2 regions of the Planococcus notacanthi genome follow, and region 1 is predicted to be linked to the other one. Evidence: riboswitches for the same ligand, from Rfam matches in the RefSeq annotation. Region 1 holds a riboswitch; the other holds the start of a gene.

Region 1 (15,715 bases):
CCATGACGCCATTAGTTGAAACACCGGCAATGGTTCATGCCGGAAAATTGACGACAGTGTTCTGGTCAGTGCTGTTCGGTACCGTTATTTATTGGCTGATCCGCTTGATTTTCAGAAAGCGCATTGCCGGCATATTGAAACCGTTCGTCAAGAACGTCAATCTGCAATTGATGGATGAAATCAATTACCGCGCCATTATTATCGGCTTCCCGATCTTTACTTTGGGTGCTTTGATCTTTGCTATGATTTGGGCGCAAATCGCTTGGTCACGCTTCTGGGGCTGGGACCCGAAAGAAGTATGGGCATTGATCACTTGGTTGTTCTATGCCGCTTACTTGCATTTACGATTGGGCAAAGGCTGGCAGGGCGAGAAATCCGCCTGGTTGGCTGTGATCGGTTTTGCCATCATCATGTTCAATCTGGTCGCAGTAAACTTAATAATCGCGGGATTGCATTCCTACGCATAAAGCTGGATGAACAAATGGGCCTTTTCCGGAAACGGAAAAGGCCTTTTATTGATTGTTCGGGCTTAGACGTTGAGATATGGCGTGGGTTAGCGCTTTTCTTTATTTTTGACAGGGTTATCGTTACAATAGAAATTAACAGAAGAAAGTTGGAGGGGTTAGCATGTCTGAAGAGATAACGGTATTGGTAGTAGACGATGAAGAACGGATTCGGCGCTTGCTGAAAATGTATCTGGAGCGCGAAGGATATTTAGTGGAAGAAGCCGAAAATGGCTTACAGGCATTGGATATGGCAATGGAAAAAGATTATCATTGCATCCTTCTCGATCTGATGATGCCTGAAAAAGATGGCGTCGAAGTGGCAACTGAACTTCGCGAAACGAAAATGACCCCGATCATTATGCTTACCGCTAAAGGGGAAGAAGCTAACCGTGTAGAAGGCTTTGAATCTGGAGCGGATGATTATATCGTCAAGCCGTTCAGCCCGAGAGAAGTCGTGTTGCGCGTTAAAGCAATCTTGCGCAGATCATCGGCCTATTCTCCGGTTTCCAATTCCACCGTTTCAAAAGATTTGGTCGTCTTTCCACATCTGACCATCGATCACGATGCACATCGCGTAACAGCTGATGGTGTGGAAGTAAATTTGACGCCAAAAGAATACGAACTCTTATACTTTTTGGCGAAGGCGCCGGATAAAGTATTCGACCGGGAACATTTGCTGAAAGAAGTTTGGCATTACGACTTTTTCGGTGATTTGCGGACTGTCGATACGCATGTTAAGCGCTTGCGCGAAAAATTGAATCGTGTGTCTGAATCTGCAGCGAAAATGATTGTCACTGTATGGGGCGTCGGTTATAAATTCGAGGTTGGCAATGAATAGAATATGGAATAGTGTCGTCGGGAAGCTTTGGATTACGATCCTGCTTCTCGTTTCCTTTGTCCTTTTTATTGTGACAGTCCTGCTTTTGGAGTTTCTTGGGAACTATCACAGTGAAACAGTGGAAGAAGCACTGAACAGTGAAGCGAACATGATTGCCAACATTTTTAACGAACATGACGAAGTGGAAACTTCACTCGAGGTCATTAAAGATGTATTAGGTCCGGAGACCAATGCGGTTATCGCTGAGGAGCCTTATGAAAGCAGCTATTACATTCATGATGGGTTGAATGGCGATGACACGAGAGAAAAAATATTAAATGAACCGTCCTTCCAAAAAGTTTTTGAAACCAGTGAAACGGTCATGAAGGAAATGCTGTTGCCTTCATTGACAGAAGAAAATCGCCTTGAGTCCTATATTGTTCTGGCAAACCCTCTAAAGACCAGTGAAGAGCAGCATGGCGTAGTATTTATCTATCAATCCCTTGAAGTGATGGACCGAACAGCAGAGCGGACTACAAATATCGTCTTTCTGTCCGCATTTATCGCTCTAGTATTAACGACCTTTTTTGCGTTCTTTTTGTCGTCGCGGATTACGTCGCCGCTCCGTAAAATCCGGGAAGGCGCATTCGAATTGGCGAAAGGGAACTTCGATACTAAAGTCACAGCCTCTTCAAGTGATGAAATCGGCCAATTGGCTACTGCTTTTAATCAGATGGGCCGCCAGTTGAAGCATCATGTCGAAGTGATCAATCAGGAGAAAGAGCAATTATCCAGTATTTTGACATCCATGGCCGACATCGTCATCACTTTTAATCAGGATCGAACTATTCTTTTAAGCAATCCGCCAGCAGAAAAATTACTGCAGCAATGGATTTTTAAGAACGGGTCTTCTGAAGCGCAACCATTGCCTTCCGAAATGCTCCATATGCTTGACCATGTGTTGGATTTTGAAGAAGAAATCGAGGAAGAGCTTGAAATCGAAGGGGCTTATTATGCCATCAATTTCAGTCCTTTATACAGCGGCGCGTCTATTCGGGGAGCGGTTGCTGTCCTGCACAATATGACGGAACAGCATCGCTTGGAGAAGCTTAGAGAAGACTTTATCGCTAATGTATCGCATGAATTGCGGACACCGATTGCCATGCTCCAAGGCTATAGCGAAGCGATTCTCGATGATGTTGGTGCAACGGAAGAAGAACGCCGTGAAATGACGAAGATCATCTATGAAGAATCACAGCGGATGGGCCGTCTGGTTACCGATTTATTGAATTTGGCACGGATGGAATCGGGCCATATGCGCCTTTACAAAGAAATCGTTCAGCTGAATACTGCCATTGAAAGAATGACGCTTAAATTCTCCCAAATCGCTAAAGAAAATGACATTCAGTTGTTGTTTGAAACCGAGATTGATGATTGGGCGGCTTGTGATATGGATGAAGACCGGATTGAACAGGTCATGACCAATTTGATCGATAATGCAATTCGCCATACGCCTAAAGGAGGGCAAGTGGTGGTCCGTGTCGAAAATCAAGAAGAGTACGCCAAAATCTCGATCAACGATAATGGTGTAGGAATTTCAGAAAAAGATCTGGAATTCGTTTTTGAGCGATTCTATAAAGCGGATAAAGCCCGTACGCTCGGCAAGGGCGGTACAGGTCTGGGTCTTGCGATCGCCAGCAATATCATCCAGGCGCATGAAGGGAAAATCTATGCAGAAAGCAGAATGGGGCAAGGAACTTCATTTGTCTTTTTGCTGCCTTTGAAGAAAATGTAACTTTCTTTTAGGCTGGACGACTAATCCTAAGAACGGGGGGAGTAGAGTGAATGACTCCGTTTTTCATCGGTTATATGAAGAATACCATCAGGATGTTTTTCAGTTCCTGATTTATCTTGTGAAAAACAGGCACTTATCAGAAGACTTGATGCATGAAGTTTATATTCGTGTATTTCGTGCATATGACCGGTTTGAAGGGAAGAGTTCTGAGAAAACATGGCTTTTTTCGATTGCAAAAAATGTAGCAATCGATCATTTTCGGAAAACAGCTGTGCGAAAAAAACATTCCATGGAGTTTTTTGATTGGGAAACCCAGCAATTGGTGTCGACCGAAAGGATTCCTGAAGAAGTCTCCATGTTGAACGAAGATAAGATTTTACTCTATAAAACATTGGATACCTGCACAGGCGATCAGAAAATGGTGATCATCATGCGTTTTTTTCAGGATTTGTCGATAGCCGAAACGGCCGATATTTTAGGCTGGACGGAAGGCAAAGTAAAAACCACTCAACATCGTGCAATCAAAGCCTTGCGTGAAAAAATAATAGCCAAGGAAGGGGGAGATGAAAATGCCGAATAACAAATGGACCGATGATTCCATCGAAGATTTGTTGAAGGATTTCCCCGCAATAAAAGACCATCGGCCAAAAGAAGAAGTTTACAATCGGTTGGTTCAGAAAGAGAAAAGTCCAAAACGGCCGAAAAAATGGTTGCCTTTGCTGGCAGCTGCATTGGCGTTTATTACTATCGGCATTTTGGTTACTGCAATCATCAATCAAAATGGTATTGATTCTGCCCAAAACCCCCAAAATCCGGTCGAAGAACCTCAAGAACCTTCTGCTACCCAAGATGGTGCAGCAGAGGAAACAGGCGAGGTTCCTGAAGCGGAAGGAGCAGGAGGGTTTACCACAGCGCAGGTGGACGAGCCGTCACGGACTGCTGCCTATGAAGAACTGATCGGTGACCAAACACTGATGACGATCGGCCTCACTGAAAATGCATTTGTCGTGCCGGTATCGTTTTTGGTTCCTGAAGAACAGATAAATGCGGTTTTTGGAAATGCCGCTCCGTCTTCACTTGAGCTTTATCAGGAATTTGCAGATGACATCGATGAGACACTTCTCGGCTTTGACGAATACCATCCGTACGCTGGAAGCTTTGAAGAAACATCCATGGGTATTCGGCATCTATTGCCGCCTGACCATGCATACGACTTGGCTTCTGCAAGCATCGGTGTCTACTTCAATACCTTGGCAGCGACATTCCCGGATGCAAATGAAATTGAAATTGCCAATGAAGATGGATCGCCAGCAGAATTCGGCGAAATCGGTCCAGTAGAACCAATGAAACCTGAAGTGGAAAATCTCGCTTATTATTCTTATTCTGCTGCTAACGGCGAAGTTTACCTCGTTCCTGGATACGATATGCCGTTTGATACAGCAAATGAAGCAATTGAAGCGTTAGCGAAAAATCCAAATGATTTTTATCAGGCAACCATACCAATTGATACGGACTTTGAAATTACGGAAGCGGAAGGCATAATGCAAGTTGAATTTAAAGAGACAGTTGATTTGGACTCGCTAGATCAGCGGGAAGCGGTTCGGATGATTGAAAGTCTGGCCATGACCGCTGCGGCTTTTGATAAAGAACTGGCTATAACGGGCGTTCAGCCGGAAAAGTGGAACAGTTTCGACTTTAGCCAACCTTTGCCGGTTCCGTTAGCGCCGAACTTAATGGACTGGCCGATACCTTAATAAAAGAAGCGTTGTAAAACAAATATGTTTACAACGCTTCTTTTTTATACTAAGATTAGGCCATAACAAAATATCGATTCATCTTCGGGGCAGGGTGCAATTCCCTACCGGCGGTAATTGAACTCTGTTCATAAGCCCGCGAGCCGTAAAACGCAGGATTTGGTGAGACTCCAAAGCCGACAGTATAGTCTGGATGGGAGAAGGTGAAGGTGCGGACGTTTGTCGTTTACATGTAGACGGAACGCTTATTAAGTGTGCCTTTTCTCCCTTAAGTGTTTGTTGCTTAAGGGTTTTTATATGTAAATGCAGGGTCCAAGCCTTTCTTCTGGTGAATCACGACAAGGAGAGAGGAATATGAAGAACAAGAAGTTACAAACGATGATCGTAATTGGGATGTTGAGTAGTATTTCATTTATTTTAATGCTTTTCAATTTTCCGTTGCCAGCTTTACCTGCATTTTTGAAAGTTGATTTCAGTGACGTTCCTGCTTTGATCGCAGCCGTTACAATGGGGCCAGTTGCCGGAATATTAGTGGCATTCTTCAAAAATGTATTGGATTGGCTATTTGCTGGAAGCCCGACAGGCGTTCCCGTCGGCCATATGGCCAATTTCGTGACAAGCCTGCTATTCATCTTGCCGGTTTATGCCATCTACCACAAAGTAGCGACAAAGAAAGGCATGGCATTCGGATTGGCGATCGGTACATTATCGATGGCGATCGGCATGAGTGTATTGAATTACTTGGTCTTTCTGCCAATGTACACTTACTTCCTTAATATGCCAGCAGAAACAGGCAATGCCCTATTTGGCACCATCGTTTTAGGGATCCTACCATTCAATTTAATCAAAGGCGTACTTTTGACTGCGGTCGTTCTGTTGATGTTCAGCAGTATGCACACGTGGATCGAAAAGCAGCGTTCCTATTATTTATCATAGATAGAAAAGCGTAAGCAGCCGTTAAGCCCCGACAAGCGCTTGAAGCTTTACCGGGAATGGCGTGCTTTGCCATACAGCTGGGTTGACTTATGACCCTAGGACCTGGGCCGCTGGAGTCTGGCCTTAAAAGAAAAGCTGAAGCTGACATAACGCAATAAAAAGAAGGCGTTCGGGAGTATATACTCCCGAACGCCTTTTCCATTTAAATCAGTCTTCGTATTTTAAAGGGTCGCCTTCGAATGATGAATCTGCAACTTTGATGGAGTCTGTTGGACATCCTTCAAATGCATCTTCCATGTCTTCCTCGAGTTCGTCTGGAACTTGTTCTGTCCCCATGTTATTATCTAAAATAACAAATGCGATTCCTTCGTCGTCATAATCATAAATATCAGGTGCCGCTGCACCACAAGCACCACAAGCGATACAAGTATCCTTGTCGACAATGGTATACTTAGCCATATTGTTTTCCTCTCCTTTATCTCCGAACAAGTTCAGTTATACTATCGTTTTTATTCTAAAGGTGTTTGAGTAGTTTTTCAACCCAAAACCGCTAGGGGGCGCAAGCTTGTTATTCACCGAACTGATTTTGGCCATTATGAAAGCCGTCGACAGGCAGCGGACGCTCACTTCCCCATTTCATTTGATCAAAGGAAAGAAGTCCGGCCAGACCATCCAGGATATCGGTTATTTCAACCTATATCCTTATTTCGGCGTGTTACCTAAACTGGATAAGAAAGCCTATGACCAAGCGGTTCAGCGCTTGTTTATGGAGGGGTATTTGTTGGAAAATGAACAGGTAATTGAATTGACTCCGAAAGCGCTGGATGCTGAGGTCGCTCCATCCCCGTTAAATGGCTGGAAATACCGTGGAAATGAGATTATTTTCTTTCAACGGTTGTCACTAATTGTTCAAACTTTATCTAATACGAGCCAAGGCATTAAAATATTTGATCCCATTGTCAATAAGGAAGAAGTGCAGGCATGGGTCAAAACGTATTTGAAGCGAATCGGATTTCGGGATTTAACAGTCGTACAAACGTTTAAAGAGCAACTATTGGCCACCTTAACCAATACGAAAATATCAGAAATACATAAAATGATCCTGATGGAGCGTTTATCAGGACATGAATTGAGTGGGCTAACATGGCAGCAGATCGCCGATTCCAAGGAGTTGGCGATTCTGGATGCCCAATTGATGTTCGTGGAAGCACTGCATGGATGGATGGCTGCCATTGAACACGCAAAACCATCCCTGCTCATTGGATTAATGGAAGGAATCATTCAGCAGTCTTCTTTGACAGAAACCGCCAAACGCACAGAAAAATTATTTGAAAGAGGATTTTCATTGGAACAAATAGCTTCTTTGCGGCAATTGAAAACCAGCACCATAGAAGATCACTTCGTGGAATTGGCGATGAACGATCCCTATTTCAATTTTACGCCGTTTGTAGATCCGCAGTTGTATGAAGCCATCATTGCTGAAAGCCGGCAACGAAAAACGAAAAGATTGCGTGATATCAAAGAGCATTTGCCTCAAGCCAGTTATTTTCAAATCCGTTTGGCTTTAGCCATTAGGGAGGAACAAGGATGAATCTAGAGAAATTATTGTATTCTGCCTACGGTTTTTCTTCATTCCGTCCAGGTCAACGGGAGATCGTCGAGCAGGTATTGGCTGGAAAAGATGTCATTGCACTGCTGCCGACAGGAATGGGGAAATCCATCTGTTACCAGCTTCCAGCAAAGATTCTGCCTAACAGTGTATTGATTATTTCCCCGTTATTGTCTTTAATGCAAGATCAAGTGGCGCAGTTGAAGAAGATGGGGGAAAAATCAGTAGTTGCTATCAATTCTTTTCTGAAGCCTGAGGACAAAGAAAAGGTATGGAGCAATCTGGGCTCCTATAAATTCATTTTTGTTTCACCGGAAATGCTGGTTCAGCCATATGTGAAACAAAAGCTTCAGCAAATACGAATTTCCTTACTGGTTGCTGATGAAGCCCATTGCATTTCTCAATGGGGATTTGATTTCCGGCCGGATTATTTGCGGATTTCAGAAATCCTGCCCGCTTTAAACTTTCCGCAAGTACTGGCATTGACGGCGACTGCTACAGATAAAGTAACGGAGGAAATAAGGGAATACTTATCCTTGAAAGAACCCTATATCTATAGGCATCCAATGGACAGGGAAAATATTGTCTATGATATCAAGAAATTCGATGACCAACGTGACAAGCTTGAATTTCTGAAGGGGTTTATTCGTAAGTTCAGCGGTCCCGGAATCATTTACGCAGGAACTAGAAAAAAGTCCCAAGAACTTTCTTCTCTTTTGGCAGAACAGGGAGTTTCTTCGGCATTTTACCATGGCGGTATGGAACATCAGGACCGTGTCTTTGTCCAACAGCAATTTCAAAACGGAGAGCTGCAATGGATCTGCTCAACAAATGCTTTTGGCATGGGTGTCCATATACCGAATATCCGGCACGTCATCCACTTTCAATTGCCGACTTCGATAGAAGGTTATGTTCAAGAAGTGGGAAGGGCCGGACGGGATGGACAGCCGGCATTGGCTACCCTGCTTTATGCGCAAGGAGATGAAGCTTTGCTGGAAAGTTTGGTGATGGATGACTTGCCGACACAGCATGAAATCGAAGCTGTTTATCGAAACGGCACGGCTGCAACTCATTTAATCGACCAAGGAATTGTCCGGGAGACGGCTTTTCGGGTTGCTTCTTATTGGATCACCAAATTGCCATTGGAAGGCGTAAACAAGCAAATGGAGCTTCTGAGACGAGGGAAATGGGAGCAGGCGGCAAAAATCCGTGAATTGCTGTCATTGGAAAGTTGTTTGCGGAGCTATATCATCAGCTGTTTTGATCAACAGCTTGCCGATAAGCCTTCGAATTGCTGTATCAACGATGGAATCAATTATGAAGTGTTTGCGGAGTTTTTGCCTCCGGCAGAAAAGCAGCAACCGCTTGATTGGCAAGATCGATTGCGTGTAATATTACCTATATAAGATTCTCGTTAACTGTCATTTACAAATGAGTCTTTTTTCGTCATAATAGATATATTAGTACAGATAGGGGTCGTCATGAATGGGAAATAACAGTTATTATGAGTCGGTTGAAAAAAACCGGCAGGAAATATCGATAGACAAAAATTCTGCTTTGTCGAGAGCAGCTCAGCGACAGGCACAAAAGCCTAGGCCAAACCCTAAAAAGAACAAAAGCCTATTGATGCCTGCGTTATTCTTTATTTTTATCTTAATACCCGTTACTTTACTGATTTTTGTAGCTTTCTTATATGAACCCGATGATTCATTGACAGCTAAACCTGCAGAAAATGAAGTGAGTTTTGAGATGAATTCCCAACCATCCAATTCTGCTGTAGTGGCGGCCGAGGAAGAAGAAAAAGAAAAAGACAAAGAAAAAGCGAAAAAAGCAGCTGAAGAAAAAGAGAAAGCTGCTGCAGAAAAAAAACAAGCTGAGAAAAAAGCTGCTGCAGAAGCCGATGCCGCTGAGAAAGCTGAAGCTGAAGCAAAGGCGAATGCTGAAGCTAAGGCAATAGCCGATGCACAAGCGAAGGAAAAAGCTGAAGCAGAGGCCAAAGCGAAGGCGGATGCAGAAGCGAAAGCCGTTGCTGATGCTCAAGCGAAAAAAGAGGCAGAAGCGAAAGCCGCTGCTGAAGCCCAGGCGAAAAAAGAAGCGGAAGCAAAAGCTGAAGCGGATAAAAAAGAAGAAGTGCCAAGCGCAAACGGCAAAACTTACGTGGTCCAGTCCAGTGAAACGCTTTACCGCATCGCCGTCAATAATTACGGTGCTGCAGGAGCCGCTGCGGCAGTCGAAAAGATCAAACAGGCTAATGGCTTGAGTTCAAACAGCATCAGCCCTGGCCAGACATTGATTCTGCCATAAGCAAATTCGGCTGATTAATAAACTTCCGAAAAGGGAATAGATGTTTATAGATTATAGAAGTGAGGCGAGCAGATGTTTGTAAAAAGCGTAATGGTCAAAAGAGAAAAATGCCATACTGTGCAGTTGGATGATTCCGTACAAGTAGGTTTTGAGTTGCTGGAAAAATACACAATTGATGCATTGCCTGTAGTGGAGGGAACCGAGTACAAAGGGATCTTCACTTGGTATTATGCCTATCGCGCATTTTTCCATTCCGGAAAAACAAAAGAAGAGTTTGCCAAAACCACTAAGGTCCGTGACGTCATTGTAAATGAAGATGTGTATTTGAATATCAATGATGTTTATGAAAAAGCATTGGTGGAATTGAATGATTTCCCGATCATTGCAGTTGTTGAAGACCATCAATTTTTGGGGATTGTAACGAGGTTTGATGTTGTCAATCAATTGCAAAGTGCTTTTGGCATGGACAGACCGGGCTATCGCATCACATTTACATCCGTAGAATCAGAAGGCCGTATCGGCCGCCTTGGTGAGATCATCGAAAAGTTCAAGGAATCGGTTGTTTCCCTTGTGACATTTGATGAGACCAATAAAATGGTTCGCCGCATTGTCCTGAAAATTGAAAAGAAAGACAACATTGACCGTTTTGTAAAAGAACTGGAGAAATCCGGCTTCCGTGTCTTGGATATCGCAGAAGATTAATTTTAAACTAAAATGAAAAAGCATAAGCCTCGCTTATGTTTTTTTCGTTTTTTGGAAGGACGCATCCCCTGATGAAATATTTTATCCGATTAGCTCTAGCAGCTTTTGCGCTGCTTCTTTTTATGGTGCGAAACGCTTTTGCGGAAAAGCTGAATAAGCAAACTATCCATCTGGCCTCAGAAAAGCCATTTGATCCATTTCAACTTCTTTTCATAGCAGATATCCATAGACGAACCATTAAAGCTGATCTTATTGATTTTCCGATCGATCTTATTGTCATCGGAGGCGATCTAGTCGAAAAGGGAGTGCCTTTGAAGCGAGTCGCTGAAAATATCAAAAACCTGACAGCTATCGCACCTGTTTATTTTGTATGGGGAAATAATGATCGTGAAGTGGATGAAACTTCACTCAGAAAAATTTTCGCGCATTACGGTGTGACTGTGCTGGATGACGAATCGGTGTCGCTATTCGGCAATAGCCGGTTGAAACTGGTTGGGCTGGATCATTTCGCTTACAAACCTGATGGCTTTGACAATGCATTTAAAGCTGTTGAAGTCGGTGATACCGTATTGTTTGTATCCCATACCCCTTTTGATTTTTGGAAAATCAAAGGGCCTTATTCAGCCGAATTGCTGCTGGCTGGCCATACTCACGGTGGCCAGATACGCATTGGTCCTTTCGGACTGTTTAAAAAAGGCTCGCTGAAAGTGAAAGAGGACCGGGTGGAGTTGATCAGCAATGGATTCGGTACGACAACACTCCACTTGCGTCTGGGAGCTCCAGCCGAATTTCATGTGCTGACCATAAAGCCTAAATTGAAATAAAATTTGTCACAAAGTGGATCCATCCATTATGCTTAAACAAGGATCAAGTACAGGAGATGTTTTGGAATGGAATATGTAGATGCTCTTATTATTGGAGGCGGCCCATGCGGATTGTCGGCCGCCATTGAATTGAAAGAAATCGGACTGCAGACGGTTGTGATTGAAAAAGGCAATATCGTTAATGCGATTTTCAATTACCCGACGCATCAAACCTTTTTCAGCACAAGTGAAAAGCTGTCTATAGGCGATGTCCCGTTCATCATTGAAGGACGCAAGCCGAAGCGCAATCAGGCGCTGGTCTATTATCGTGAAGTGGTAAAACGGAGCGGCATAAAAGTGCAGCCGTTTGAGACCGTGGAGCACGTGGAACGGAACGAGCAGGACGGTTCGTTCAGCGTCAAGACTTCAAAAGGCTATTATCAAGCAAAATATGTCATAGCGGCAACGGGCTATTACGATCAGCCCAATGCCTTGAATGTAGAAGGTGCAAAACTGCCGAAAGTGATGCATTATTTCAAAGAAGGCCATCCTTATTTTGATCAGGATGTGTTAATCATAGGGGGCAAGAACTCTGCTGTCGATGCTGCTCTGGAATTACATAAAGCAGGCAGCCGCGTCACGGTCTCCTATCATGGAACGAGCTACTCGAAAAGCATAAAACCATGGATTCTTCCGGAATTTGACGGTTTGGTAAGAAAAGGTGAAATCACCATGTTGTTTGATTCGATGGTCGACAAAATAACAGATACCAGCGTGGAACTGACTGTCAACGACCAAAAAGAAACGATTCCCAACCACTTCGTCTTTGCCATGATCGGCTATCATCCAGACCATGCTTTCTTAAAGTCGATGGGAATTTCCATTGATCCGGCTTCCGGTCGCCCGACTTTCAATGAGCAAACAATGGAAACCGAAGTGGAGAACCTTTATATCGCCGGCGTGATTGCGGCAGGCAATAATGCCAATGAAATCTTTATTGAAAATGGGCGCTTTCATGGACAGCAAATTGCGGAAGCTATTGCAAAAAAAGAAAGCACAGTTTAAATGTGCTGAGCTTGTAGCCAAAAGAATATTTATGTCGTTCAAAGAGTGAATATGCAATTTATTGTCTTTCTATTGGATCCTACACTCCAGGCGGACGCTTTCCTGCGGGCTTGCGCCGAACTAACTCGGACTGGCGCCCGAGTGGATTTCGACACTTCGCTATCCCGCAGGAAGCGAGTCGGGCTGTGCCTGACTCGTTTGCGACGAAGCTAGCGAAGCGATGCAGGAGCATATCTTTGCCCTTCGCCGCCTTGCGCTTCGGATCTTTGTATGAAGAAGCTACCAAGTTTATTGGGACGATGGTTTCCGGATTCTGACTAGCAGGCGATTTCCTTTGTTTGAAGCTACACGCCTCTGATCGGGCCGGCCACGGAGACTCCTCTGGAAGCAGCGCAGCGATGCAGGAGCACTGGTTTTTCGAGTGACGAGGAGGCTGAAGCTGAGTCCATGGAAAGCGAAGTGGCCAGTTCGGTTGGAGTTATACACTGTTATTCATTTTGAATAGACTTTGTCTCTAGTCTGAGCACAGTTTAAATGTGCTTTCTTTTTTTGTTTTGATTTGAACGGATATAAACCGTGAACAAGAAAGGGTGTTTATTTATGAAAAAGAAAGTTTCACTAATTACAACGGGCGGAACAATTGCCAGCAGGCAGGTGTCTAACGGGCTCTTGAAATCCGGAGCGATTTCAGGAAAGGAATTGGCTGAACTTTGCCAACTTCCTGAAGAAATAGAAGTCAAAGTGATTGACGTATTTCAATTGCCGAGCATGCATATCGGATTCGATCAAATGCTGGAAATCAGAGAAGCCATCCTCCGGGAACTTCAGGATCCGGAAGTGGAAGGGGTTGTCGTTACACATGGCACGGATACATTGGAAGAAACCGCTTATTTCCTGGACCTGACAATCGGCGATGATCGGACGGTTGTCGTTACGGGGTCTCAACGTTCACCTGAAGAAGTTGGAACCGATGTTTATTCAAACCTGCGCAATTCCATTTATGTGGCTGTAGATCATAATTTAAGAGGCATAGGGGCTGTGGCAGTCTTTAACGAACGGATTTACAGCGGCAAATACGTAAAAAAAGTCCATTCCAGCAATCTGCAGGGATTTGATTCGTTTGGGCATGGTTATTTAGGTATCATCGACAATGACACGGTACGTGTATACCAGAAACCTGTAATGCACGAAGTCCATTTGGTTGAAAGTCCATTGCCAAGAGTGGATATCATAAAATGCCATTCCGGACAGGATGGTTACTTGATTGATATGTTGGTGGCAGGGCCAACTAAAGGGATTATTTTGGAAGCGGCAGGAAGAGGCCAGGTATCACCGCATATGGTGGAAGCGATTGACCATGCAATCAGACAAGGGATTCCCGTAGTAGTGACGACCAGTGCGGAGGAAGGAAATGCTTATCCGGCTTATAGCTATCCGGGAAGCGCGCATGATTTGCTGACTCGGGGTGTCATTCTTGGAAGTGACTATGACAGCAAAAAAGCGCGCATCAAACTTGCGGTCTTATTGTCTGCCGATGCGGACATTCCAGCGAATGCTTTTGAAAGATAGGGAATCTTAAAAGACAGCTCAGGAAACCTGAAAATCATGGCAATAAACATGATACAATTAAGGTAATACAAACAAAGGGGTATAGCGTATGATTATTTTATTAACTGTAGCAATAGCCCCGAGTTTAGCACTGTTCAGTTACTTGTATTTGCGTGATCAATTTGCCAGTGAACCTTCGAAGCTGCTGTTTCAAAGTTTTTTATACGGAGCTATTTTGACTTTTCCAATTCTATTTGTCCAATATGTATTCGATGCTGAAGGCGTTTTTACCAGCGGCTTTGCCCAAAATGTCATTTTTTCCAGTGTAATCGAAGAATTTTTCAAATGGCTGGTTTTATTGATAGCTGTATACCGCCATGTCGATTTTGAAGATCCTTATGACGGGATTCTTTATGGAGCCAGTGTTTCTCTGGGATTTGCGACGGTGGAAAACATTTTGTATTTACTGGAATTTGGATTGCAGACCGCATTTCTGCGGGCATTTTTGCCGGTATCCAGCCATGCTTTGTTCGGCGTTGTCATGGGCTATTATTTCGGGAAAGCAAAATTCTCGAAAAGCAGCCAGCGCAGGCGTTGGCTTGGCTGGGCATTCCTCAGCTCAGTGATTCTGCACATGGCTTATAATACCAGTCTATATGTCTACGATAATATCATGTATGGAGCGATTCCATTTATGCTGTTTCTCTGGTGGTTTGGCCTTAAAAAAGTCAAACAGGCGCATTTGCTCTCTTTATCGCATTACCATGACCGCAATTCATCGATGCAATCCAGCGAACTGAAATAAATACCCGAAGAAAAGCCTCGATCTTAAAGGCTTTTTTTGTTGGAGAAATTTTGCTTTCAGCCGATCATTTTATGTTTGGAGTTAAGTTCAGCCCGGGCGCTGGTGCATTTCTTATGGTAAAATATGATGAATACATATGATGAGGTGACTATTTTGACGAAACCGATACAAATAGCAATTGATGGACCGGCAGCTGCGGGCAAAAGCACGATTGCAAAAATCGTGGCCGAAAAGCTGGGTTATGTTTACATCGATACGGGTGCAATGTACCGAGCTATCACATTAAAAGCATTAAATGAAGGCATTAATATGGCCAGCAATACAGAGGCAGGCAAATTATTGGCAGAAACGGAAATTGATCTGCAGCCGTCAGAAGATGGCCAATTGGTTTTTTTGGATAAAAAAGATGTAACAGAAGCAATCCGTTCTCAGCATGTGACAAAGGCTGTTTCAGAGATGGCTGCACATGAATTGGTCCGGTTGCGTATGGTGGAGCTCCAACAGCAATTGGCTGAAGCGCGCGGAGTGGTTATGGATGGCCGGGATATCGGAACACATGTCCTTCCACACGCTGCGCTGAAAGTGTTTATGTCGGCATCCGTAGAAGAACGTGCGAGAAGAAGATTTGAAGAAAATAAGAAAAGAGATATCCTGACTCCGCTAGAAGAGCTTCAGGCTGAAATCGCCAAACGGGATAAAATGGACAGCGAACGTGAAGTTGCTCCGCTTCGGCAGGCGGATGACGCCATTTATCTCGATACAACCGCTTTGACGATTGATCAGGCGGCACAGAAAATATTGAAACTGGCTGAAGAGAGGTTGGTGTAAAGTGAATTTATATGCAGTTGGCAAAGGTTTGGTCAAAACCGTATTAAGCCCTTTATATCGTTTCGAAGTCATCGGAGCTGAAAATTTTCCGAAAGAAGGCGGCATTCTTCTATGTTCCAATCATATTCACGCGCTCGATCCGCCTGTTGTCGGAATGACAGCACCAAGAACCGTTCATTTTATGGCAAAAGAGGAACTATTTAAAGCTCCGATCCTCGGACCGATCCTTCCGAAAGTCAATGC
Region 2 (15,715 bases), on a different contig from region 1:
GTTTCGCATGAAGTATAATTTTGATGAAATCGTCAACAGAAGAGGCACTTATTCCATGAAGTGGGATGGAGGAGAGCTGATCAAACAATTCGGGCTTACAGAAAGATATGACGAAGACACCATTCCGTTGTTCACCGCTGATATGGATTTGCCGGTTCCCCAGCCATTGGTGGAGGCATTGCATAAAACAGTAGATCATCGAATCTACGGTTACTCTGTCTTTCCGGATGAATACTTTGAGGCCATCCAATCCTGGCTGAAGAAACGGCATGGCTGGAAAGTCGAAAAAGAACAAATCGTCTATAGTCCGGGAACTGTGCACGCGTTGAATATTGCGGTTAAGGCATTTACAAATGTGGAAGACGGCATCATCATCCAACGTCCTGTTTATCCTCCGTTCACTTCGGTGATTGAAGGAAACGGCCGGAAAGTAGTCAATAACGCATTGAAACAAGAAGCTGATGGCTATTATTCCATCGATTTCGAGGATTTTGAAGCCAAAGCAAATGATGACCATACGACAATGTTTATTCTCTGCAATCCACATAATCCTACAGGCAGACTGTTTAATGAAGAAGAGTTGAAAAAAATGGCGGCCATCTGCCATGAAAATAATGTATTGATTGTAGCGGATGAAATCCACGGAGACTTGCTGCGCCGTGGCAAGGAATTTATTCCGATGGCAAAAATAGCTGACCATACGGACCATATCATCACCTGTACCGCCATCAATAAAACATTCAATGTAGCGGGACTGCACTGCACCAACGTCATTATTTCCGATGAAGAGCTGCGGACTAAATTCGCTACTGAAATGGGCATGCAATTAGCGTCTCCATTCGCCATCTCCGCTTTGATTGCGGTTTACAACGAAGGTGAAGATTGGCTTGAGCAGTTGAAAGACTATGTCGATGGGACAATGGCATATATCAAGGAGTTTTTAGCTGAAAAGATGCCTGAAGTGAAAGTGGCCATTCCGGAAGGCACGTACATCATGTGGCTGGATTTCAGCGGCTATGGCATTTCAGCGAAAGAAATTCACGACCGCATCTACAATAAAGCCAATGTTTTATTGGAAGACGGCAGTATGTTTGGTGAAGAAGGGGAATTCTATCAACGAATCTGTACGCCTTCCCCGCGGCCGCTCATTCAAGAAGCATTGGAAAGAATCGCTAAAGAATTCGAAGACCTATCCGGAAAAGGCAACAAATAAAACGGATTTCTGAATTTACACTCAATTGAATATGCTGATAACTTTACCTTGGATAAGAAGCCTAGTATAATAAAAACACTTGGAAAACAAATAGTGTTTCCGACTTTGCACACAATTTCTCTGCCCATTCTATTGCTTACTTACACATTTGGTAATTTCATATGATGGTTAAATATTTCAGACAATAGAGCTGATATAAAAGCCGAAAAGAATCCTTTGAAAAAGGGGGTTCTTTTCGGCTTTTTCTATTTCTGAAAAAGAAAGGAATGAATGGTATGTATTATTTCATTGACCATAAGAAAAAGCAGATTCACCAACGGCAATTTGCCGGCGATCGTTGTGGTTTCTTAGAAACACCTGTGGAAAAAAGAGAATTTACGGATGAGGTCGAATATATTGAGCAGCTGGAAGAAAAAAACTCTTATGAATTTTGCCCCTATTGCCAATCAGCTCAAACCATCAGCAGCTAGAAATAATTTTTAGAGAGCCAAAGTTGCTGTGCCAGCTGGTCAGGCTCCTTATAAAAAAAGACTATAGACAGCTCGAACCCTTCGAGTTTGTCTCTAGTCAGCAAAGCCGGCTGAACAGCTGGCTTTTTTTATTTAGGCGTTTCCAGCAACAGCACAATATACCCTTTATCCGTTATGAAATTCCAGTCAAGGAATACCTCCATAATGGGTTGCCCTAAGATGGCTTCAATCTGGGTCTGCAAAATCAATCGGCGTTCCAACGGCCGCTTAACCAATTTCAATTCTTCAATAAAGCCGCCTTTGATCAGCTCTTTTTCGATTTCCACAAAAATTCCCGAGCGCTCAATTAATAATGTTCGCTTATTCAACCAATACAGTTCAGTGGACTCAGGTGTTTTTTGTGCTTTACGGCTGGCTTCCATGACTTCCTCACGAATATTCTCCACTTGAATGTCCGAATCCCATTCAAAATCAGCTGCAGGCGTCTTATCAGGCATAATCGCCAAAATCATGCCTGTTTGATCATCTAAATTCCAGTCTGCATAGACATCTTCAATATCGATTTTGCCGATCTTCCATAATTCCAATTTGATATCGGAGACCAGTTGATTCATCAGAAGGTCACGTGTTTCCAACACTCTTCGGTGCTCTTGCTGCTTCATTAGGATCTTTTCAGTGGGAGCCAAAAATCCACGAAGATGTATGGTAATAAAAGGAGGCTTGACTGTTACGAAGACTGATGTTGGGCCTTTTCCAAAATGATCACGCAGCAAAGTGGAAATATAACTGCCGACTTCAGTGTGGATTGTTTTTTCATTTGGCATAATCTGCTCTCCTTTTAATCGTAGGTAAGACCGAGTTGGCCCTGGCGGTTAATTGGTTTCATTATACGGGATTCATCAGATTTATTAAAGAAATCGGATAGCAATAGCGGAATTACGCTGAATTTGATTGTGTGACAAGCTGATATAAAGAGTGTAGATTTTTTGGTCTTATTGGCTCATGATTTTGGTTTTCTTATTGCGGTGATTGTTTTAGGCCTACAGAATAAGGGTATTATTTGGAAAAAGCTGAAATCTATGCTTATGAGTTCTCAAAAAGCCGATTTAATGAGAAAGGAGGATTCCATGCCTTCAACTACAGTCAAAACCACTGACTACACAAAGGAAAAAAACCGGAGAGTCCATGCCAAAAGAAACGTTTGGTCAGGCTTCCTGTTTGGAGTCGGATTGGTGGCTTTCATTGATGAAACGGTCTTTCACCAATTACTGCATTGGCACCATTTTTACGATAAGTCTACAAGCGATGCCGGATTGGTATCAGATGGTTTTTTTCACGCCTTCAGCTGGTTTGCGACCGTAGCTTCCTTATTTCTCCTTGCTGATCTTCAGCGCCGCAAAGCCTGGTGGCCCAAGCGCTGGCTAGGGGGAATGCTGATCGGTGCTGGAGCCTTTCAGCTTTATGACGGTATTGTCCACCACAAATTATTGGAGCTCCATCAAATTCGCTATGGGGTGGAGTTGTTGCCCTATGACCTTGTATGGAATATAACAGCAGTAGTCATACTGGCCTTAGGGATATTTTTGCTTTATAGAACACCCAATACGCCAGTAAAGTCGAATGGCAGCAGAGAATAGAGTCGACGCAATGAATGGATAGGATAAAGAAGCGCTTCACATGAAAGAACTCGATGTGAAACGCATTTTTTATTTTTCATATTTGCCTTTTAAAGGAACGAATAACACTTCGTTCAGTAGCGTTGTGTGGGTTTTGCCCTGGTCATCTTTTTCAATCAACCGCAATTCCTGGCTGAAAGAACTTCCGACAGGAATGACCATTTTCCCGCCGATTTCCAATTGTTCCAGGAGCTCTTTTGGCACTTCTGCAGCGGCAGCTGTCACCATAATCCGGTCATAGGGAGCGAACTCTTTCCAACCTTCACTGCCATCCCCCAATTTAAAATGGATATTTTGGAAGTTCAATTGGGCCAACCGTTCTTTTGCGCGAGCATGCAGTTCTTCGATTCGTTCGATGGTATAGACGGATTCTGAGAAAGCGGCAAGCAGAGCAGTCTGAAAACCTGACCCTGTGCCCAGCTCTAAAACTTTCTGTTCTGGATGAAGATCAAGCGCCAGCGTCATTTCGAGAACCAGAGACGGCTGTGAAATCGTTTGTTCAAATCCAATAGGCAGGGCTTGGTCAAATACGGCCAGGTCTTTATTGGAGTCCATGAAAAAGCTGCGGTCCATTTGCTTAAAGTAAGAAATGATTTCCTTTCTTTGGCTTTTCATCGCGTATCCCCGCTTTCTTTTGCTATTGTTCTCTTATTTGAGTACGTATGCCATGCATTTTCGAATAGGTCTTGTTACATTGATTTTAAAGGATGTAACTAACGACTGTATAGTATTTGCTCTGCGCTTTCTTGTGCAGCGGCAGAAGAACCAGAAGGGTGGGTGCTCAGCCAATGGACATTGAAACAATCGAAAAAGGCCTTTATCAAAACGGGGGACAGTTGGAGCTGGCCACTTTTGGAATGGGTTGCTTCTGGGGGCCGGAAGCCCGATTCGGCAGTTTGCCTGGAGTTATACGCACCCGTGTCGGTTTTGCAGGCGGCCACACAGCCTCGCCTACATACCGGGAAATAGGTGACCATACAGAAACCGTCCAAATTGAATTTGATCCTTCCATCATCAGCTATACGGAGGTACTTAAAGAATTTTGGCAAAACCATTACCCGAATAGGGACAATTATAAAGGAAGACAGTATATTTCATTGCTTCATTACCATACAGAACAGCAGCACAGACTAATTGCCGAAGCCAAAAAAGAAATGGAAGGTCAGTTGAGGGAGACGGTCGAGACGGAAATTTCACCTTTTACTGAGTTCACCACAGCTGAAGAACGCCATCAAAAATATTATTTGAAACGATATCCCAAGGCTTTGGAACAATTGTCAGGGCTGTATCAGGACCAAGAACTGCTGAGAGATTCAACTTTTGCCGCACGGCTGAACGGTTTTGTGAAAGGTTACGGAACAAAAAAAGGTGTAATCGAAGAGCTGGAAAAATGGAACATCGGAAGAGCCGAGAAGCTGTTTTTAATCGATCTCTTTTCAAAGATGAAGTGGTAAGCCGAAAAGGGAGTTCATGCCCCAGCTCTGTCTGACAAGTCAGGAGGGATATGATGAACTTGCTGCCGACAGATTATATGGAGATTGTGACCCGTTTGCTGGCTGCAGCTTTTTTTAGTGGCTTGATTGGCATTGAAAGGGAAGCGAAAAACCAGCCAGCGGGACTTCGGACACATTTATTGGTCGGGATTGGTTCATGTCTGATGATGATTTTGTCGATAACCGGCTTCGATTCCTTTCTCAACAGCGACAACAGTGCAATCCGTTTTGACCCTGCCCGGATTCCTTCCTATGTCATCAGTGGCATCGGTTTCCTGGGAGCGGGCACCATTATCGTCCATCGGGGGTCTGTCAGAGGGCTGACGACTGCTGCTTCTGTCTGGGTGGCATCGGGCATTGGATTGACCATTGGCGCAGGAATGTACTATTCAGCAGTGCTGGCCACGGTTATTGTCTTACTGACTTTGTATGTCCTGTATCATATCGAAAACAAGTTTTTTAAAAATCGGCTGCAGAAGAATGTTGCGGTAACAGCTGAAGATCGGGAAAACCTGTTTTCAGAGTTGGTTGCCGTTTTTGAAGAATCAAAAATAGACATCCATGAATTCCAGATTGAAAATGCCGTATCATATGGCGGTAACAGCTTTTCTACCTATAATTTCACAGTCAGCGAAAGCAAAATCAGCAATGAAATCAATTTAGTCAAGAAATTGCAGGAAATTGATGGAGTAACCAAGATCATGATGTAGAATAAAAGGAAAAGACCGAACGATTACCAGCTTCGGTTTTTTCGTGTTTTCAATAAAACCAACATCAGCAAACGGAATTCATCATGAAAAGTTGTTTTTATCAATACGAATATGAGGAGAAAAAACATGGACCAAACAACAATGCTTTTGGCTTTACTGCCGATATTTGTCATTCAAATCGGCTTGATGATTTTCGCTTTAGTGGATTTAATCAAAAACCCAAATCCAAACGGTCCAAAATGGATGTGGGGCATCATTATTGTCATCGTTAATATTATTGGGCCAATTGTATATTTTGTTGTCGGGAGGAGAAATTATTGAGCTTAATGGAAGTCAACAATCTAACAAAGCAGTATGGACAGGAACTTGCAGTGGAAAATCTTTCTTTCGGGTTGGAAAAAGGTACAGCGACGGCTTTGATTGGACCCAATGGTGCAGGCAAGACGACAACGCTGTCCATGTTGGCCGATTTATTATCTCCTTCGAGCGGTACAATCAGTTTGGCCGATGGTCTGACAGTCGGCTTTCTGCCACAGTATCCGCAATTTTTCCCGTGGCTGACAGCGTTGGAATTCACTGAGATGGCTGCCAGATTAAGTGGAGTCGATACAAAGAAAGCAAGGCTGCAGGCAATGCGTACATTGGAATTTGTCGGGCTTGAAGGAGCCATGCGCAAAAATATCGGTGCTTTTTCCGGTGGGATGAAACAGCGATTGGGCTTGGCGCAAGCGATTGTCCATGACCCTAAACTTCTTTTGTTGGATGAACCGATTTCAGCACTTGATCCCACCGGCCGCCGGGAAATCATGGATTTACTGAAATCACTGCAGCAAGACACGACAATTTTGTATTCTACCCACATTTTGAACGATGCAGAAGAAATGACAGATCAACTGCTGTTTATGAAAGACGGACGCTTAATCGAACATGGATCATTGGACGAAGTCAAAAGCCGGCATGCCAATCTCCGCATCCGGATCCGGTTCCACAATCCTGCCGAGGCTATGAAGTTTGCGGAGGAACATCCTTGGAAAACGTACGTTTCAGCAGATTCTGTTTATCTCTCTGTCGATGAAGAAGGACCCGGCATGCAACAGGTGCTCTACACCTTATCTTCAGAAAAACAGGATATCTTAGGAGTGGAATTTCAAACAGCTTCTTTGGAAGAAATCTTTTTGAAGGTGGTTGCTGGCCAATGAAGCAGTTCGGTATTTTATTGCAAAAAGAATGGCGAGAAAATGTGCGGAATTATAAAATTTTCTGGATCCCTTGTGTTTTTATTCTGCTGGGTATCACTGAGCCTGTCGTGAATTACTTTATGCCTCAGATTTTAGAGGCATCCGGAGGTTTACCCGAAGGGGCGGTATTTGAATTTCCCACCCCATCTCCTGCTCAGATTTTAATGGCTGTCATGGAACAATTCCAAACAATCGGTATAGTTGTGCTGATTTTGGCTTATATGGGAACAATCGCTGGGGAGCGGAAAAGCGGAACAGCGACTTTGCTGTACGTCCGTCCGTTGTCTTTTCTGTCCTATTTTTTAAGTAAATGGACAATGGCAGCAGCCATCTCTCTAATCAGTCTGTGGCTTGGATTTTTAGCTGGGTATTACTATACGTTATTGTTTTTTGAAGAGCTTGAATTTAGCGCTCTTCTTCAAATGGTGGGATCCTACAGCATCTGGATTTTGCTGATTCTTACACTTACACTGGCTGCCAGCGCTATTTTGCCAAATGGTGGACTGGCAGCGGCTGCAGCATTTGCGGTATACCTGCTCGTTCAGTTGGCGGATGGATTGCTGGGAGCAAATTGGACGATTTCCCCAATGAAACTGCCTGGATATGCAGCAGCTTGGTTAACCGGAAATCCCCGTCTCAGCGAATTTGTTGGAGCGATTGGACTTGCTTTACTGGCCATTATAGGATTGATTGTTTTAGGCAGCTGGGCTGCTTGGAAAAATAAAGCGAAAACCAAAGTTTGATCAGCTGCTTCACGCGCGCAAGTGGACGCCGGGACTGAAAAAATGCGACAATGGAGAGCGCGTATCTTTTATGGGGATTTCCATTCCTATGCAATACTTATAAAAGTTGCTGAACTTCGGAAATTTGAAGTTGCCGAACCGGAAAAAAACGGCGGCATAAGTAAGCCTGAAACGTGGATTATCAGGATCTGCCGTTAATTAAGCCAGAGAAGAAAGAACAGATTAGTGGGCTGCGCAGACACAATCGACTTAAACAGAATCGAATAGAGGTTAAGTTTTATGAAGAAACTCGCAGTATTTTTACTGCTCATATTATTAGTATGGGGCTTATTTTGGGGCAGCAACCACTGGGTGCAAACAACAGAGTATACAGTAGCCTCCCAAGAACTGCCGCAAGCCTTTGATGGATCGAGAATTGTTCAGGTGTCGGATCTGCACGACGCCACATTCGGAAAAAACCAATCATCCTTGATTGAAAAGGTAAAGGCGGCCAATCCGGATGCCATCTTTTTGACTGGAGACCTCGTTGACAGCAACCGCTACGACTTGGATTCCAGTCTAGTGTTAGTGGATGCCCTGATAGAAATGAGTGAAGTTTATTACGTTACCGGAAACCATGAAGTGGCCTCCAATAAAGTCGATGAAATTTTAGGGGCCCTGCAGGAACGTGGTGTGACAGTCCTGGAAAATGATTCGGTTGAATGGGTGAAAGACGGAGAGTCGGTCCAAATTGCAGGAATCGATGATCCATTGATGGTGCCGGACATTCATGAAGAAGAAGTTACAGAGCAAAGCCTTGCAACTGCTCGGCTTACAGAAGATTTCACACTTCTGCTGGCACATCGACCGGAATACCTGCCGATTTATGCCGATTACGGTGTGGATTTGGTCTTTTCCGGACATGCCCATGGCGGCCAGGTCCGTATACCCGGGATTGGCGGCTTGATTGCACCAGGTCAAGGCTGGTTTCCGAAAGTGACGGAAGGTATCTTTGAAGTGGACCAGTCACAAATGGTTGTAAGCCGAGGGCTGGGCAATAGCACGTTTCCCGTGCGCATTTTCAATTTGCCGGAAATTGTTGTCGTGACATTGGAAAAAGGAAACAGCTAAAGTCGGCATATAGGATTCAGCGAACCCGTTATTCGTCTGTTTTTAAAATAGTGGATGGACAGCGAATGTAAATAAGGAGGCCGCTTCACGTGATTAAGAAAAGAGAAGTTACATTGCACCGCTATTCTTCAGGAGTTTCGATTGATTACGATTTGCCATCAGATCAATTGGAATTTACACGTCTGCCTAAGGAAATTGTAGAAAAAGATGCAAAAGACCGATCGAAACATTTCATCATCATAAAGGCACGAGGCGAAGACGCGGGTTTTTTTGAACTGGATGAATCAGAAGATCGGAAAAAGTATTCGGATAATCCGAAAGCCTTGTTGCTGAGAGGATTTTCGGTGAATCCTAAATTCCAAGGCAGAGGCATCGCTACAGGTTCCATTTATGCGCTTCCTGAATTTATGAAGACGGAATTTCCGGGCTTTGATGAAGTGGTACTAGGCGTCAATGCCCGTAATCTTCCGGCTCAACGCCTTTACCAAAAAGCCGGATTCAAAGATACAGGCAGACGGATTATGCGGACCAAAGGCGAACAGCATGTAATGTCCCTATATTTAAATGAAAAAGAGTGAAAGCAGAAATGCTTTCGCTCTTTTATTTTCAACTGGAAAATGCACTCCTTTCAGCTCCTTATCCGAAGTATAGGTGTTTATGCAAATTGCAGCCTGGATTGAATGGCGATGAACAGGAAGGGCAGGTTGAAGCGCAGGCTAGATAGTCTTCGACCGACAGTTCATGTCCGCACGTTCCGCATAGCACCGCCTTTTCATCGAAACGGTCTTTGGGCCAAACCTCATGCTTGCCGCAACCTTCCGCTTGATGGCATTCAAAGCAGGGAAAGTATTCCTGGCAGCAAAAAAACTTAATGGCAATCCGGTCGATTGGAGAATGATAATGCAAACAACGTGTTTCCGCATCGACTTTAAGGCCTTTGACAATTTGGTGGTGGGCCATGTTAAAACCATCCTTTCTACAGCATGATTTGTTGGTGATAAGATTTCAAAAAACTATAGGTAGTTTGGGTTTTTTGAAACAATTTACCGATTGGTACCGGTGGAATATGGCATATGAAAAGCAAACTGCCCTGCTCCCAAAGGCCAATTTCTTATAACTTCTATAGTTCAGTTTCTTTCTATGCTACTATGAAAGGGACGAAACTACGAATCTAATTCTTCGGGGCAAGGTGAAATTCCTTACCGGCGGTGAGCAGGGAACTGCAAGTCCGTGACCCGGTTAAGCGAATGCAGGCATAGGCCACTATGTTTAAAGCGCTTAAGCGGTGGAGCTGGTGAAATTCCGGCACCGACAGTTACAGTCTGGATGGGAGAAGAATTCAGAGATCGGTTTCGTTATGTGCCTCTTCTTTTCAATCGTTTGAAATTGAAAGGAGGAATTTGTATGACCAAAATACCTGAACAGGGACCCGTCTCTGGAAATGCAACACACCGATCTTTAATGCTGCTCTTTTCCTCCGTGGAAACCGGGCTTTTTAAAGGTACCCAAAATTGTTGGGAAACCGGCCATCTTGTTAAAGAAGCAAGGCACATGCAAACAACCTTCAGCGCCATCCTTTCCTCACCACCCATACGCCCCATGGTGGAAAGCACCCAACTACTTGTACGAAAACGAATTAAATCTGCTCCGGCGACCGGAATGGAGGAGTGTGCCTAAATGTTTACAGGTATAGTCGAAGAAGTCGGCCGCGTTGCGCAAGTCCGCGCAAAACCGCAGGCTATGGAACTGACGATTTCCTGTGTGCTGATTTTGGAGGACATGAAGCGTGGAGACAGTATTTCCATAAACGGAGTGTGTTTGACTGTTTCTTCCTTCGATGCTCAAACGTTCACAGTCGATGTCATTCCAGAAACGGTCAAGTCTTCAACAATGAAGGAATTAAAAACAGGAGCGCGCGTAAATCTCGAGCGTGCCATGCCAGCCACCGGCCGCTTTGGCGGCCATTTCGTCAGCGGCCATATCGATGGCGTCGGCGTGATCCGTTCAGTGAAGAAAGAAGCCAATGCTGTCACCAAAACAATTGAACTCGATCCTCAGCTGATGAAATACATGATGCTGAAGGGTTCGATAGCAGTTGATGGGACTTCATTGACGATTTTTAAACTTGGCCACAATGCGGTGGCCATTTCCCTCATCCCGACCACACGGGAGGATTCGTTATTAGGCGAAAAAGGGATTGGCGATAAGGTCAATATTGAGTGTGATCTCTTGGCGAAGTATACCGAACGAGTTCAAACCGCAGAACCGAAAATCAGCAGAAGCTGGCTTGCGGAAAATGGATTTTAAAGGGAGATGCTGAAATGATGTTCTACACTGTAGAAAAAGCCGTCGAAGATTTAAAGGCTGGAAAAGCAGTTATTGTAATCGATGATGAAGACAGAGAAAACGAAGGCGATTTTATCGCATTAGCAGAGTTTGCTTCGCCTGAGATTGTCAATTTGATGGCGACGGAAGGGCGAGGATTAATTTGTGTCCCGATTGCCGGTTCCATCGCCCAGCGATTGGAGTTTGGCTTGATGACTGATCAAAATACAGATGAATTCGGCACCGCCTTCACCATCAGCATTGACCATAGAGATACAACCACGGGTATCAGCGCTTTTGAGCGTTCCCACACCATCACCAGCCTGATCAAGCAAGAAGCGAAGGCTGCAGACTTTAAACGTCCGGGCCACATTTTTCCATTGATTGCGAAAGATGGCGGCGTGCTTGAACGGGCAGGCCATACGGAAGCAGCTGTCGATTTGGCGAAGCTTGCGGGATCTGCTCCGGCAGGGGTCATCTGCGAAATCATGAACCCAGACGGCAGGATGGCACGTGTGGATGATTTGGAGAAAGTGGCAGAACGGCTCAACCTTGGGGTGTTGACAATCAAGGATTTGGTTGCGTATCAGCAGAAAAACCAGCATACATCAGCGTATTAATTCAATAGAGGAGATGGAAAAATGACTGTTCATTTTGAAGGATATTTAAACGGTGAAGGGTTGCGGATCGGCATTGTGGTCGGACGCTTTAATGAATTTATCACCAGCAAACTATTGAGCGGAGCAGAAGACGCATTAAAACGCCATGGCGTTGGAGAAGATGACGTCTCGATCGCCTGGGTACCGGGAGCTTTTGAAATTCCCCTGGTGGCCAAAAAGATGGCGATGAGCGGGAACTATGACGCCGTCATTACTCTTGGCACAGTCATCAGAGGTGCGACGCCTCATTTCGACTATGTCTGCAGTGAAGTGGCAAAAGGCGTTTCACGGGCCAGCGACCAAGCCAATATCCCGGTCATTTTCGGGGTTTTGACCACGGATTCCATTGAACAGGCCATTGAACGTGCTGGCACAAAAGCCGGCAACAAAGGCTGGGAATCTGCCGCAGGCGCCATTGAAATGGCCAATCTTATGAAAAAATTATAATCTACTGGCACCTGGGCTTTTGTCCGGGTGTTTTTTTGATTAAAAGATGAAGTTTAGGGGAAAGGGATGTATAACGACCTTAGGACTGGAGGATCAGTAGGATGATGTATATAGAAATAGCTTCAAAACTATTTTTTGGCTTAATTGCATTATTGTTGATTACTCGTATCTTGGGGAAAAAAAGAAATGTCTCAGTTAACTCCCTTTGACTTTATTTATTCCATTGTGCTAGGCGGGATTTTGGAGGAAAGCATATATGATGATAAAGTAAACCCTTTGCATGTCTGGTTTGCGGTGGCTGTATGGGGAATCATGCTGTATATTATCGAAAAAACGACTCAAAAGAATGATAAAATAAGGAAACTTTTAAAAGGCGAGACCTCCATTTTAATTCAAGACGGCGAATTCAATATAGACGAATTAAATAAGAATCACCTGGAGATGGAACAGCTTCGCGTGATGCTTCGCCAACAAGGTGTTTTTTCATTGAGCGAAGTTTGTGATCTGTTTTTAGAACCAGGTGGAACAATTAGTTTAAAAAAATATGCCAAGTATAAAGAGGTAACGCCGGACATGTTGAATCTGCAGGCAAAAAATGAATCGATAAACTTTTTGTTTGTGGACGAGGGTAAAATAAATGAAGGGATTTTAGAATATGTTGGGAAATCAAAACAATGGCTGTATGACTCCCTTGCCGAGGAAGGTTATCCAAACCTCAAGGAAGTTTTGTATGCGGAGTGATCGGAAACAAATGGATTCTACATTAAGGGATACGATAAAAGTAAAGAGAACATCAAAAAAGTGAACTAGGGTGGAGAGTATGAAAAAAACAATTTACTTGATTAGGCATTGCCAAGCAACTGGACAGGCACCGGATGCAGAGTTGACAGAAGCGGGCAGGCAGCAAGCGCATATATTGGCGGATTTTTTGGGAAATCAGAGAGTGGCCCATCTTGTCGCCAGTCCATTTACCCGGGCCATCCAATCCATTGAACCGGTGGCGGATCGATTAGGTTTGCCGATTGAAGTGGATGACCGATTGGCTGAACGCGTGTTGAGCACGCAGGACTTGCCGGACTGGATGGAAAAACTGGAGGAATCGTTCGGTGATGAAGAGCTGAAGCTTGCGGGAGGCGAATCGGGAAAAGAAGCGGCTGACCGCGCAATGGAAGTGATGAGTGAAATGAAAGATGGGACGGCAGCGGTGACACATGGAAACTTATTAGGTCTGCTCTTGAAAAAAATCGATTCAGGCTATGGGTTTTCAGAATGGCAAAAGCTGACGAATCCGGATGTCTATAAAGTGGAAGTGGAAAATGGCCATTCCTCAGTGGCGCGGATATGGAAATGACAATTTAAAAAGACCAACAGCTGAGGAGGCTGTTGGCTGTTTAGCGGAATGTCATTCCAGCGTATTTCCTTCATTTGGAATGGGATTATTCTTGAGCAGTCCAGCTAAATGATAGGTATTATAAGCAAGCCGCTGAATTGCGGATTTGGTGAATTCATTGTTGCGCCCGGCATCCATATAAGAATCGCCGGGTCCTGCTTCACCGACCCAATAAGCATCAACATTCGGCGGGATAACAAAACCGATATGGGAAAGCCCGTATAGAATGGAAGCCGCTGAATGTTTTGCTCCATCTTCGTTGCCGGTTACAACCACGCCGCCAACTTTATTGTAGAAAACGGCTTGCCCTTTGTCGTTGGTGACGCTGCTGCTTCCATAAAGGCGTTCAATGGCTTGCGTCGCCAAGGAACTTTTTTCGCCTAGCCAAATGGGGGTGCCGATAATGACAATATCTGCAGCCAATACTTTCTCAAGGATTTGGGGCCATTCATCACCGTCGCCCATGTCTTCCTGGACACCATAGGCGATGGAGTAATCAGCCAAACGCAAGGTTTCAGATTCTACTCTCAATTGATTATAATGGTATTGAACATCCTTGATAAACCCTTCTGTATGAGAAGGTTCTTTGGAATTTTTTAACGAAGTGTTAAGGAAAAGTGCTTTTAAGGATTGCATTTTATCGCTCCTTTTATATTTTCGTTTCTGTTTAGTCCTTGTTTTCCCTTTTACCAGGAATATATGCAACAATCGATTCGAGCAATCGTCTGAAGAAAAGAGGTGTTTCAAATGAAAAAAAATGATGCCCTGCCCTATATACTGATTTTCCTCTTGTTGCTAATTAAAGTGAGTGCTTTTCGTGTGCTTATTTTTGATACAAAATCGATTTTGCATATTGTTTTGATTGAATTTCCAATGTGGGCCCTTCTGTTATCTGCTGTTTTGCTGCTGGCAAAAAAACGGATATGGTTGGCTGTTTTTATTTTTAATCTGCTGACTTCCGTCATTTTCTTTACTGTCACGTTGTATATACGCTATTATTCCACCATCCCTTCTTACTACGATTTACAGCAGCTGACGCAGTCGAGTTCTGTCAGCAATACCATTTCGATGCTTGCAAACCCCTGGGATTTCCTGTTTTTCCTGGATGCGATTTTGCTGGTGTTCATTGCCCGCCGCTTCGAAAAAACGGTGAAAATTGTTGCCATGAAATATACGGCAGTCACTATGGCCGCGATTTGTGCGATTACCATTGTGTATGCGCTGCAACAACCGATCATTGATGTTTCTTATTTTGCGAAAGAAAATGGATTTTTGCAGTCTCAGCTGGCTCAATTGTATAATCGTTCCACAGAAACCGCACATGCCTCTTCCAGCAAGCTGTCAGCTAAAGAATTGGAAGAGTTGAAAGGCAATAAGTATGTGGAAGTCAGTAAACACGACAATTTTGGAATCGCGGAAGGGCGGCATTTATTCGTCATCCAAGTAGAATCACTGCAGAATTTCGTGATTGGCCGAACCTTGCACGGCCAGGAAATCACACCAAACCTCAATAAGCTGTTGAGTGAAAGTGCCTACTTCTCCAATGTCTTCCAACAGGTGGGCGCGGGGACAACTTCTGATGCAGAATGGATGGCCAATACCGGACTGTATCCGCAAGGCATGATTCCGACGGCCAACAGCCTCACCGGAAAAGAAGTGCCTTCCCTGGCCCGTACATTAAAAGACGAAGGTTATGGATCTGCCACCTACCATGCGGACGATGTGACATTTTGGAACCGGGATGTGCTTTATCCGGTTCTTGGTTACGAAGAGGTCTTCTCGATCGATGACCTCCCAAATATCAAAACTGTCGGCTTCGGTCCGGCAGATGAAGTGCTGTTTGATTTTGTAGCAGGAGAACTGCCGCGCCAGCTCGACACTTACGAGCGTATTTATGCCAACATCGTTACAGTCACCAGCCATACTCCATTTGAAATGCCGGGTGCTATGGAGTATCTTAACCTCCCAGCAGAATACGAAGGCATGTACATTGGGAACTATCTGCAATCCATCCGCTATGCAGACGAACAAATCGGCTTATTTATACAGGAACTGAAGGATCGGGGGATTTACGAAGAATCCTTAATTGCCATTTTTGGAGACCACTCCGGCATGCACGGCACTTTAGTGACGGAAGAAGACCGGCAGCTATTAAGCAACTTCTTGGGGCATACGTATTCTTTAAAAGATCAATTTACCATTCCGTTGATTTTTACAGGTGGAAATCTGTTTGAAGAAGCT

What was found. Region 1 has a riboswitch for FMN ahead of QMA01_RS03035 (ECF transporter S component). Riboswitches for the same ligand answer to the same signal wherever they lie in the genome.
Region 2: it holds a riboswitch for FMN, as region 1 does, so the genes downstream of both, QMA01_RS09980 (hypothetical protein) here and QMA01_RS03035 (ECF transporter S component) in region 1, are expected to answer to the same signal.

Annotation. Positions count from the first base shown of each region.
Region 1 is NZ_JASDCQ010000001.1:646,140-661,854, forward strand. Features, by position in the region: gene ccsB (c-type cytochrome biogenesis protein CcsB) at 1-467, shown strand, start outside; gene QMA01_RS03015 (response regulator transcription factor) at 628-1,344, shown strand; gene QMA01_RS03020 (ATP-binding protein) at 1,337-3,118, shown strand; gene sigX (RNA polymerase sigma factor SigX) at 3,165-3,698, shown strand; gene QMA01_RS03030 (hypothetical protein) at 3,688-4,872, shown strand; FMN riboswitch at 4,949-5,081, shown strand; gene QMA01_RS03035 (ECF transporter S component) at 5,227-5,808, shown strand; gene QMA01_RS03040 (ferredoxin) at 6,016-6,267, opposite strand; gene QMA01_RS03045 (YpbB family protein) at 6,374-7,399, shown strand; gene QMA01_RS03050 (RecQ family ATP-dependent DNA helicase) at 7,396-8,823, shown strand; gene QMA01_RS03055 (LysM peptidoglycan-binding domain-containing protein) at 8,903-9,721, shown strand; gene QMA01_RS03060 (CBS domain-containing protein) at 9,794-10,423, shown strand; gene QMA01_RS03065 (metallophosphoesterase) at 10,495-11,247, shown strand; gene QMA01_RS03070 (YpdA family putative bacillithiol disulfide reductase) at 11,314-12,291, shown strand; gene QMA01_RS03075 (asparaginase) at 12,892-13,860, shown strand; gene prsW (glutamic-type intramembrane protease PrsW) at 13,949-14,644, shown strand; gene cmk ((d)CMP kinase) at 14,798-15,472, shown strand; gene QMA01_RS03090 (lysophospholipid acyltransferase family protein) at 15,474-15,715, shown strand, end outside.
Region 2 is NZ_JASDCQ010000002.1:485,654-501,368, forward strand. Features, by position in the region: gene QMA01_RS09915 (MalY/PatB family protein) at 8-1,213, shown strand; gene QMA01_RS09920 (hypothetical protein) at 1,489-1,683, shown strand; gene QMA01_RS09925 (Na-translocating system protein MpsC family protein) at 1,812-2,507, opposite strand; gene QMA01_RS09930 (DUF2243 domain-containing protein) at 2,811-3,320, shown strand; gene QMA01_RS09935 (protein-L-isoaspartate(D-aspartate) O-methyltransferase) at 3,390-3,974, opposite strand; gene msrA (peptide-methionine (S)-S-oxide reductase MsrA) at 4,148-4,813, shown strand; gene QMA01_RS09945 (MgtC/SapB family protein) at 4,864-5,562, shown strand; gene QMA01_RS09950 (PLDc N-terminal domain-containing protein) at 5,689-5,883, shown strand; gene QMA01_RS09955 (ABC transporter ATP-binding protein) at 5,880-6,761, shown strand; gene QMA01_RS09960 (ABC transporter permease subunit) at 6,758-7,543, shown strand; gene QMA01_RS09965 (metallophosphoesterase) at 7,823-8,653, shown strand; gene QMA01_RS09970 (GNAT family N-acetyltransferase) at 8,743-9,231, shown strand; gene QMA01_RS09975 (CHY zinc finger protein) at 9,290-9,613, opposite strand; FMN riboswitch at 9,825-9,995, shown strand; gene QMA01_RS09980 (hypothetical protein) at 10,058-10,330, shown strand; gene ribE (riboflavin synthase) at 10,331-10,960, shown strand; partial or broken gene ribB (3,4-dihydroxy-2-butanone-4-phosphate synthase) at 10,978-11,580, shown strand; gene ribH (6,7-dimethyl-8-ribityllumazine synthase) at 11,620-12,084, shown strand; gene QMA01_RS10000 (DUF421 domain-containing protein) at 12,271-12,825, shown strand; gene QMA01_RS10005 (histidine phosphatase family protein) at 12,905-13,435, shown strand; gene QMA01_RS10010 (flavodoxin family protein) at 13,487-14,110, opposite strand; gene QMA01_RS10015 (LTA synthase family protein) at 14,222-15,715, shown strand, end outside.